Regions from separate parts of the Delftia sp. PE138 genome, predicted to be linked through region 3. Evidence: riboswitches for the same ligand, from Rfam matches in the RefSeq annotation. Region 3 holds a riboswitch; each other region holds the start of a gene.
The links. A riboswitch is a leader RNA that binds a small molecule or an ion and turns the genes downstream of it on or off. The one in region 3 is predicted to bind cobalamin.
Positions count from the first base shown of each region.

Region 1: linked by a shared signal. The riboswitch ahead of HFGMBDPB_RS16780 (TonB-dependent receptor) and the one ahead of HFGMBDPB_RS01115 (TonB-dependent receptor) in region 3 are both predicted to bind cobalamin.
Region 2: linked by a shared signal. The riboswitch ahead of HFGMBDPB_RS16500 (TonB-dependent receptor domain-containing protein) and the one ahead of HFGMBDPB_RS01115 (TonB-dependent receptor) in region 3 are both predicted to bind cobalamin.

Region 1 covers NZ_JABEPN010000004.1:393,094-396,358, reverse strand. The annotation lists gene alkB (DNA oxidative demethylase AlkB) at 1-486, shown strand, start outside; gene HFGMBDPB_RS16785 (2OG-Fe(II) oxygenase) at 501-1,175, shown strand; cobalamin riboswitch at 1,188-1,506, shown strand; gene HFGMBDPB_RS16780 (TonB-dependent receptor) at 1,628-3,265, shown strand, end outside.
Region 2 covers NZ_JABEPN010000004.1:328,402-331,666, reverse strand. The annotation lists gene HFGMBDPB_RS16515 (sulfite exporter TauE/SafE family protein) at 1-590, shown strand, start outside; gene HFGMBDPB_RS16510 (helix-turn-helix transcriptional regulator) at 600-791, opposite strand; gene HFGMBDPB_RS16505 (hypothetical protein) at 817-1,206, opposite strand; cobalamin riboswitch at 1,303-1,528, shown strand; gene HFGMBDPB_RS16500 (TonB-dependent receptor domain-containing protein) at 1,599-3,265, shown strand, end outside.
Region 3 covers NZ_JABEPN010000001.1:242,943-246,207, reverse strand. The annotation lists gene HFGMBDPB_RS01115 (TonB-dependent receptor) at 1-1,099, opposite strand, end outside; cobalamin riboswitch at 1,229-1,512, opposite strand; gene HFGMBDPB_RS01110 (CHAD domain-containing protein) at 1,567-2,457, opposite strand; gene HFGMBDPB_RS01105 (YbaK/prolyl-tRNA synthetase associated domain-containing protein) at 2,515-3,006, opposite strand; gene HFGMBDPB_RS01100 (helix-turn-helix transcriptional regulator) at 3,088-3,265, shown strand, end outside.

The DNA.
Region 1 (3,265 bases), on a different contig from region 3:
GGCGGCTTCACCATGTCGGTGGCCATGACCAACTGCGGCACGCTGGGCTGGACCAGCGACAGGCGCGGCTACCGCTACAGCGCCATCGACCCGGTCAGCGGCCAGCCCTGGCCCGCCATGCCGGCCGTGTTTGCGCAGCTGGCGGGCGAAGCGGCCGCCGCTGCGGGCTTCGAGGGCTTCGCGCCCGACGCCTGCCTGATCAACCAGTACCTGCCCGGCAGCCGCCTGTCCCTGCACCAGGACCGCGACGAGCGTGACCTTGGCGCGCCCATCGTCTCGGTGTCACTGGGCATGCCGGCCACATTTCTGTTTGGAGGGCTTGCGCGCGCGGACAGGACGGCCAGGGTGTTGTTGCAGCATGGCGACGTGGTGGTCTGGGGCGGCGTGGATCGGCTGCGCCACCACGGCGTGTTGCCACTCAAGGACCAGCCTCACCCGCTGCTGGGCGGGCGGCGCATCAATCTCACTTTTCGCAAGGCGGGTTGAATGGAGGGGGCGACATGGATGGGCTGAACAGCAGTGATCGCTTCGCCGGCCTGGACTGGGGCCGCATTGCCACCCAGCTCGATGCAGAGGGCCATTGCCTGCTGCCACGGCTGCTGAATGCGGATGAAAGCCGCGCCCTGGCTAGCGAGGCGGCCATGCGCAATGGCCTGCCGCCCTCCCTCTACACATGGCGCCCGGTGCTGTACCGGCACCTGCTTGCCATTGCCAATCGCTGGCGTGCCCAAATGGACATGCAGCCTGCCCTGCCCGCCTCGTTCGAGGCCTTCGGGCAGCTGGGCCGCCAGCGCGGCCAGATGCATCCGCAGTCGCACCTGCTGCATGTGGCGCAGGCGGGCCATGCGCCGCTGCGCTCATACAGCGAAGGTGCGGCGGTGTTCCCGCTGCAGCTGGTGCTGCTGCTGTCCCGGCCGGGCCAGGATTTCGAGGGCGGCGAATTCGTGATGACCGAGCAGCGCCCGCGCATGCAATCGCGCCCCATGGTGCTGCCGCTGGGCCTGGGGGATGCGGCCATCATCGCCACGGGGCCGCGCCCGGTGCGCGGTGCGGCAGGCTTTTACCGCGTGCATCTGCGGCATGCCATCAGCCGCGTTCACCGTGGCGAGTGGCTGGGTGTGGAGCTGCTGCTGCACGACGCGCCGCAGGCTACCGACGCGGGCCGCTGGCTATAATGCCGCGCCTGCAAAGGCATCCGTGCATCAGGTGTCCACATGCCAGCCATGGGGATGAAACGGGAACAAGGTGACTGCCAGCAAATGCTTTTTGCGCTGCCGGCACAGGCCTTGGCTGCCCCCGCAACGGTAAACAAGTCAAGGCGTTCCATGCCTGTACCGCCAGACTCCGCAACCCTGCGGAGGGGCGATGACAGGCTGTCACTGGTTCATGGCGTGGTCTGCAACATGCAGCTTTTCGCGGGTGGATTGGGAAGACGGGGCGCTGGGCGCAAGGCATGTCCTTGCGCCGCTTGTGAGCCCGGAGACCGGCCTGCTGCGTTTCGCGCCCGCTGAGCGGGCGCTTTCTTGACTGTCTGCGGGGTGCGGATGGCAATGTCCTGCACCCTATCCTTGCACGCTGGCTGGAGAGGCGGCAGTGCCTTGCTTTCGCATCAGGCGGTCGAAGACCGATGTTCGAAATGCATTCCTCCCTTTCCTGCGTTCCCAGCACCCGTGCTGCCGATTCCCTTTGCCTTCGGCTGAGCCCGCTGGCCCTGGCCTGCGCCTTCCTGTCCGTTCCTGTGCAGGCACAGACTGTCCTGCCCGAAGTGCAGGTCACCGGCCAGGCCGAACGCATCGGCCAGCAACTGGCCCAGCCTGCGCGCTCGGCCAGCCATACCGGCGTCTCCAACCAGGAAGTGCCTGCCAGCGTGGATGGTGTTTCTGCCGAGCAGATGCAGGAGCGCGGCGACTACGCCCTGGTGGACGCCGTCACGCGCACCGTGGGCCTGACCTCCAGCAGCACGCCGGGCAACGGCGGCCTGTCCTTCAGCAGCCGTGGCTTTGCGGGCGTGAACTCCGTGGGCGTGGCCGAAGACGGCATGGTGCTGGGCGTGGCCGCCGGCACCACGGCCTATCCCGGGGACAGCTGGGGCTACGAGCGCATCGACGTGCTGCGCGGCCCGGCCTCGCTGATGTATGGCAGCGGCACCATGGGCGCCACGGTCAACGCCATCCGCAAGCAGCCCAGCCGCACCAGCTCGGCCGAGGTGCTGCTGGGCGCGGGCACGGACGACACGCTGCGCCTGGGCCTGGGCGTGACCGGCGCCCTGGGCGCCTATGCCAGCTACCGCATCGACAGCTACACCGCGCGCAGCGCGGGCGAGCGCGACCTGGACCAGTCGCGCAACGGCAAGTTCATGAGCACGCTGCGCTTGGAGCCCACGAGCGACCTGCAGATCGACCTGATTGCCGACCGCAGCGTGCAAAAGCCCAGCCGCTACTGGGGCACGCCGGGCCTGGACGGCAAGGTGGTGGAGTCCCTGCGCGACCGCAACTACAACGCCGAAGACAGCGTGCTGCGCTATGCCGACGAGCGCCTGCGCGCCAAGGTGCAATGGAAGGCCAATGACTGGTTGACGGTGCGCAACGAGCTGTACCACGTGCAGTCGGACCGCCACTGGCGCAACATCGAGGCCTACGCGCTCAACCCCGCCACTTGGACCGTGGGCCGCTCCGACTACCTCGAAATCCTGCACGACCTGGAGCAGACCGGCAATCGCCTGGGCCTGAACGTGGACCGGGGATCGCACAAGATCGCCATGGGATGGGAGGCCGCACGCATCAACCTGCGGCTGTCCAACAACTCGCCCTATGGCGGCTCGTCCACGGTCTCGGCCTGGGACCCCGTGCATGGCAGCTGGGCCAGCCCCGATGTCACCAAGGCCAAGACCGAAACCGGCGTGACCCAGCATGCGCTGTACCTGGAAGATGCCTGGCGCATCAGCAACCGCTGGCTGGCCATGGCCGGCCTGCGCCGCGATGTCTACGACTTTGCCAGCCACTCGCTGGTGGGCGGCACGGATTTCAACAAGACGCTGGCCGCCACCTCCTGGCGCCTGGGCCTGACCTATGAGCTGGCCCGCGACACCCATGTCTATGGGCAGATCAGCTCGGGCCATGATCCCGTCAACAGCTTGGTCTCGCTGAACCTGGCCAACACGGCTTACAAGCTGAGCAAGGGCCACCAGGCCGAGATCGGCATCAAGCAGCAGGTGGCAGGCGGGCGCGGCGAATGGACGCTGGCCGTGTTCGACATCAAGAAGGAC
Region 2 (3,265 bases), on a different contig from region 3:
AGCACCGCGCGGGCGCCCTGCCCTGGGATCAGGTGCGGCCACTGGCCGGCTTCATCGCGGCCGGTGCAGTGGCGGGCGCGGCGGCCGCCACCTGGATCAGCGGCGACTGGGTGCGCTGGGCTTTCATTGCCTACCTTGCGCTGACCATTGCCGACGCGCTGCTGCGCCCAGGCTTCGTGCACGGCACCGCCGCCGGCATGCAGCCCATGGGCCGGCGGGCGGCGGCCACGGCGGGCCTGGCCATTGGTGCGATCGCGGCCTTCCTGGGTGTGGGCGGCAGCGTGATGACCGTGCCGCTGATGCGCCGGCGCGGCGCCAGCATGGCGGCCGCCACGGCCATGGCCAGCCCGCTGTCCCTGCCCATGGCCGTAGCGGGCACCGCTGCCTACATGCTGGCATCGCAGGGCGCGGGGCTGGGCCCCTGGCATGTGGGCTATGTGGACCTGCAGGCCTTTGCGCTGCTGACGGCCGGATCGTGGACAGGCATCAGGCTGGCGGCCCCGCTGATCGGCCGCATTCCCGATGCCCTGCATGCCAAGGCCTACCTGGCCCTGTTGGGCCTGGTGCTGCTGGTCATGATCGTGGCCTGAGCGCTGCGCTCAACCCTCCTGGAAGATCGCCTCGATCCGGGTCTCGAACACCCGGGCGATGGCAAAGGCCAGCGGCAGGCTGGGGTCGTAGCGGCCCGTCTCTATGGCATTGACGGTCTGGCGCGACACGCCCAGCAGGTCAGCCAGCGCAGCCTGGCTCCAGCCGCGCTCGGCGCGCAGTTCACGGATGGTGTTTTTCATCGCCGGGCCGCCTCTGCAGCGCGGCTCATCGGCTGCGCAGCCAGTGGGCCACCGAAGCCGCCACCCAGAGCGCACCCATCAAGGGCCACACCATGAACATGCTGAGCTTGGGAAAACCTGCCATTTCCAGGAATCCGTAGGTGAAGGTGATGCCGGCCGTGCCCGCCGCCGCAATCGCCAGCTGCTCCAGCATGGACTTGCGCAGGAACTCGTCGGTATCGCGCACCAGGCGCACGATGGCCCGCACGGCCAGCGCAAACGCCAGCATGGGGCTGAGCAGCACGGCCGTGCGCGGGGCCCCGGCCTGCATGTCGGCGCTGAGCAAAAGCGCCCCCACCAACAGCGCCATGTAGAGCAGCAGCGCAAATCCCAGCTCCTTCTGGTAGCGGCGGTTGGTGACCGTTGTTTGATTCATGGAAGTTTCTCGCAATGTGTAAAGGATGCTTGACATTGTGCGATGCCACCCGCGGGCATGTCAAGCAAGCTTTACATCGGCACTGAACGCCCCGCCGTACAATCGCCGCCGTTGGTGCCAGCAGCCCCAGGGGCTGCGGTTAAACGGGAAACATGGGGCGGCCAGATAAAGCCGCCCGCATGTACTGCCCCCGCAACAGTGAGTGAAACGCCGCGTGCATGGCACCGGCCCCCGCCAAACCCGTGCCACTGGGCGTACAGCCCGGGAAGGCCTTGGCGAGTGCGTCACCAGTCTGGATACCGGCCAACAGGCGGCCGGCCGCGCATGCAGCGCAGCCGGTCTTTGTGGTTTCCGTGCCGGCGGGGTCGCTGGCGCGCAACTGGCTCGCATCCATGCACACCCTCGCCCTCGCGCGCGCCCCTGGCGCCGCTCTTCGCTCGCCCTCGGCGTTCCCCGTACTGCGCACGTTGTCCGCCCTGGCTGCGGCCTCGCTGCTGGCCTGCCAGGCCCATGCACAGGCACAACAGGCACAACAGGCACAACAGGCGCAGCGCGCACAGACCTCCCAGCTCGATACCGTGGTCGTCACCGCCTCGCGCAGCGAACAGCCCCTGCGCACCGTCACGGCCGACATGACCGTGATCGACGCCGAGACCATTGCCCGCAGCGGCGCCACCGGCGTGGCCGACCTGCTGGTGCAGGTGCCGGGCGTGCAGATCAACCGCAACGGCGGGCCGGGCCAGGTCACCTCGGTCTACCTGCGCGGCACCAGCAACCAGCACACTGCCGTGTTCATCGACGGCGTGCGCTACAGCTCGCAGGAGCTGCAGGGTGGCGCGGTCTGGTCCACCCTGCCGCTGGCGCAGATCGAGCGCATCGAAGTGCTGCGCGGCCCGGCCGCCGCCATCTATGGCTCAGACGCCATGGGCGGCGTGATCCAGATCTTCACCAAGCGGGCGGACGGCCAGACCCGCGCCTATGCCGAGGCGGGCATCGGCAACCAGGGCACCAGCAAGCTGGCCACGGGATTTCAGGGCGGGGCCAACGGCTTCACCTATGGGCTGAACCTGGCTGACGAGCGCAGCGACGGCTTCGACGTCTACCCCGGCAACACCTTCTCGCCCAACCCGGACAAGGATGGCTACAGCAACACCTCGCTGGGCCTGAACGCGGGCTACAAAACGGGCATCCACCAGATCGATGCCAGCCTGCTGCACAGCCGCCTGCGCACCCACTACGACCAGAGCCCGCCGCCGTTCGACGACTACGACGTGGTCAAGAACACCACCGGCAGCCTGCGCTGGCAGGCCGGCTGGAACGCCATGTACAAAAGCGTGGTCCAGATCTCCCATACCGACAGCCAAAGCGACCGCCACACCCAGTCGCCCGAACGCGCCGACGGCAGCTCCACCAACTACCTGCTGCAGAACCTGTTCACGCTGGGCCAGCACCGTTTCAACATCGACCTGGAGCGCCGCGAGGACAAGCTGGACACGCAATACGCCTGGACGCAGAACACCGACAGCCGGCGCGTGCAGAACTCACTGTCGGCCGGCTGGCGCCTGACCGAGGGCCGCCACCAGTTCGACGCCAACCTGCGCCACGACCAGGTGCGCGACCAGCAGAACAAGACCACGGGCGGCCTGGGCTACGGCCTGCAGATCGACCAGCGCTGGCGCTGGGTGGCATCGGCCGGCACGGCCTTCAGAACGCCCACGCTGTACGAGCGCTTCACGGGCCAGGCGGCGGCCGACCTCAAGCCCGAAAGCAGCACCAACGTGGAAACGGGCCTGCACTATGCGGCCGGTGCCAACCGCCTCTCGGCCGTGGTCTACCGCAACAGGTTCAAGAACCTGATCACCTACGACTGGAACAGCGCCGTTCCCTGCAACTGCTACCGCAACTGGCAGAGCGTGGAGATCACCGGCCTGACGCTGTCTGGCGGCACGCGCCTGGGCAGCGCCAACCTGGGCGCCTCGCTGGACTTCATGAACCCCGAGAACCTGGAGACCGGCAAGCTGCTGCCCTACCGCTCCAAGCGCATGCTCAAGCTCAACGC
Region 3 (3,265 bases):
GGTCATTGGTCTGGCTCACACGCAGGCGCGGCTGAAAGCGCAGGCCCGTGGCGTCCAGCTGGCGGTGGTTGTAGTCGCGCGCCGTGCCGGGCACGGCGCTGTTGCCCGAGCGGATCACGGGCGATGCCCAGTTGAACTCATCGGTATCGACCAGGCTGTAGAGGTGGGTCGTCCAGCTCAGGCGCTGGCCGGGCAGTGCGCCCTCGTAGGTCAGGTCCAGCGAGCGGTTGCTGCGGTTGTCGCGGCTGTAGATGTTGGCGCCCGATCCGCGAAAGCCCGCGTTGTAGATGCCGTCCGTGCGCAGCTGCAGCTCCACGCGGTGCAGCTCGTGCAGCTGCCAGCCCAGGGCGCCACTGGCGCCGCGCCGCTTCCAGCCCGTGTTCTCCATGCGCGTGCCGCCGTCGCCCGACTCGTAGTCGCCGCGCCCGCCTGCGCTCACGCCGAAGTACCAGTCGAAGCGGTCATTGGCGCCGGCCGTCTGCGCATCGGTGCGCCACAGGTCCCACGAGCCGGCCTGGACCTGGGCGCGCGTGCCAGGCGCCGTCGCTCCCGTCTTCATGATGATGTTGACCACCCCGCCCAGGGCCTGGCTGCCGTAGATCACCGAGGACGGGCCGCGCACGATCTCGATGCGCTCCACATCCGAGGGGCTGAGCTTGGACAGGTTGGCCGTGCCCGCGCGCCGGCCGTTGACCAGCACCAGCACCTGGCTGCGGAAGTCGCGCCCCTGGCCGTCGGTGGAGGCGCCGCGCAGGTTCATCGAGGTCTGGGCCGCCGTCCACTCGCTGAGAAAGCCCACGGCGTTCTCGGCCAGCAGGTCGGTGACCGAGCGCGCGCTGGAGCGCTCTATGGCCTCGCGGTCGATGGTCTGCGTGGTGCCCGCGATGCGGCTGCGCGCCTCGGGCCGCGCCGTGGCGGTCACGAAGACGGCGTCCAGCGCATCGTCGGCGGATGCACCGGCTTTGCCGGCCGCCGGTTCCTGTGCGGCGCCGGCCGCCGCGGCGCAGCAGGCCAGCACGGCCGCAGCGGTGGCCGGGCGCAGGAAGGGAGGAAGGGGAAAGGGGCCGGAACAATCGGCGGCCAAAGAAGCGAAGCGCATGCGTTGAATCCAACTGCCCCAGTCACCCGTGGGGCCTATCGTCTGAACCACGCCGCACGGCGCGCACGCCGGAGCCGGCCACGCCAGCGCAGGCTGGGGCCGGACCGGACAGGCGCACTCCCGCGGCGTCCGAAAGCAATGCAGAAGGCCGGTATCCGGGCTTGCGGAACGCTGCGGCGCGCATCGTGGGCGCGCTGCAGCAGGCATCCCCGCCTTCCCATGTCCGTCCAGACACAGTGGCTTGCGGCGCGCAACCGGTGGGTGGCGCGCCAGCGTGGGGAGTTGTATTCCGCTGACCGTTGCGGGGGCAGCGCAGGCATTGCGAGCGGCCACCTCGATGGCATCGCGCACCTGCTTCCCGTTGAACCCCTGGCCGGCAAGCGGCATGGGGCACCTTCAGCAACAGCGCACCGCCACGGCCCAGGGGCTGCGGCGGTGCGCCAGCGGCGGATTATCGCTGATGCGGTCTAGGCCCAGAAGCCCGGCACGCGGGCCAGCGCACGCAGCGCGCGGCGGCTGCTGCGCGCGCTGGTGGCCAGGCGGGCCTGCAGGTAGCCGGCGGCAAACCAGGCGCGCGGATCCGTGCCGGCCTCGTCACGAAAAAGCGCGGCCGCCACGGCCATGTCGTTGTGCAGGCCCAGCGCGTCCTGGGCGGGCACCAGCGCCTCGGCAAAGCGCCGGCCCTTTTTGCCGGGCCACATTCCGGGCGCGAATTCCCGCGCGAAGTCCGCCAGGTAGCGCAGGCGCTTGAGCCGCTTGCGCACGCGGTGCTGCTGCGCCAGCGGCAGGCGGTCGAAGTGCCGGCCGTCGCGCAGCACCTGGCGGTGCAGGCGCGCCAGCCGCCGTGCCAGGTACTTGCGCGTGCCTGCGGCGGACAGGCTGACCAGGCCGGGCTGCCGCTTGCCTGCAGGCGCCTGCGCCAGCGCATGGATCTCGGCCAGCGTTTGCAGGAACTGCGGCTCGCGCACCGCAGCGGCCGCGTCCGCGTCGGCCTGCCCGGCATCCGGCACGGTCCATTCGCACAAGGGCGCATCGGCGTCCTGCAGCAGCGGCCGCACCACGTCGGCCAGGGTGCCGGCATCGCGCAGCGTGCCCAGGCGCGCAAAGGCCAGGGCCAGCGGGGCATCCCATTCGGCGCGCATGCCGGGCGCCAGCCCTGCGCATTCGCGCAGCAGGGTGCGCAGGCGCCGCAGGGCCACGCGCAGCTGGTGGATGCGTTCGGCCTCGCCGCTGCCGGCGTCCACGGCATCCACGGCATCCATATGCGACTGCACCTGGGCCAGTGCGGCAGCCAGCGTCGCACGCACAAAGCCGGCCGCATCGGGCCGGTCGGGGAACTGCCTGGCAGGGGTGGTCATGGTCAGGAGAGGATGTGCGGGCGTTGCTGCGATTGTGGGCACCGCCCGGCCCCCGGGTCAATCGGCGCCATCCCCGCTCAGGCTGTGCAGCGCGGGCCGGGCAATGCGCACATAGTCGGCCGAGTCCAGCACGATGGAGCGGTCCAGCCGGCCCGCATTGAAGGCGATCTCGGCAAAGCGCTCCACCAGTGCCGGGTCCACCACCAGGCGCACCTGCGGGTTGAAGGAGAACGGCGGCACCGATCCCATCACGCAGCCGGTGGCGGCCTGGGCCTCCTCTGGCGAGGCCAGCGTGGCCTTGCGCACGCCCACGGCCTGGGCCAGGCGCTTGAAGTCCAGCTTGCGGTCGCCGGGCAGCACGGCCAGGAACAGCTGGGGATCGCCCGCACCGGACGCATCGCGGCTCTTGCAGAGCATGGCCTTGGCGCCCTGGCCGGGGGCGGTGCCCCGGATTTCGGCGACGAGGTCGGAGCGGCCCTCGGCAGGGTGCTCGATCACGCGAAAGCGCGCGTCCTGGGATTGCAGCAGGTGAACAAGGGTGTCGAACATGGCAGGGAGCACAAGAAACGGACAAGAAGGCAGGTCGCCTGGGTTTTGACATTTTGTCCAATTCAAAACAAAATGTCCAATATGACACAACGCACTCCCGAGCAGCGCCAACTGCTGGAACAGGTGGCCAAGATCGCCGAAGGCCTGGGCCAGACCCTTGCCCCGTTCTGCGAGGTGGTGGTGCATGACCTGCTCGACCCGTCCCATGCGGTGCTGGCCATCCACAACAATCTCTCGGGCCGCGAGGTCGGCCAGGGCG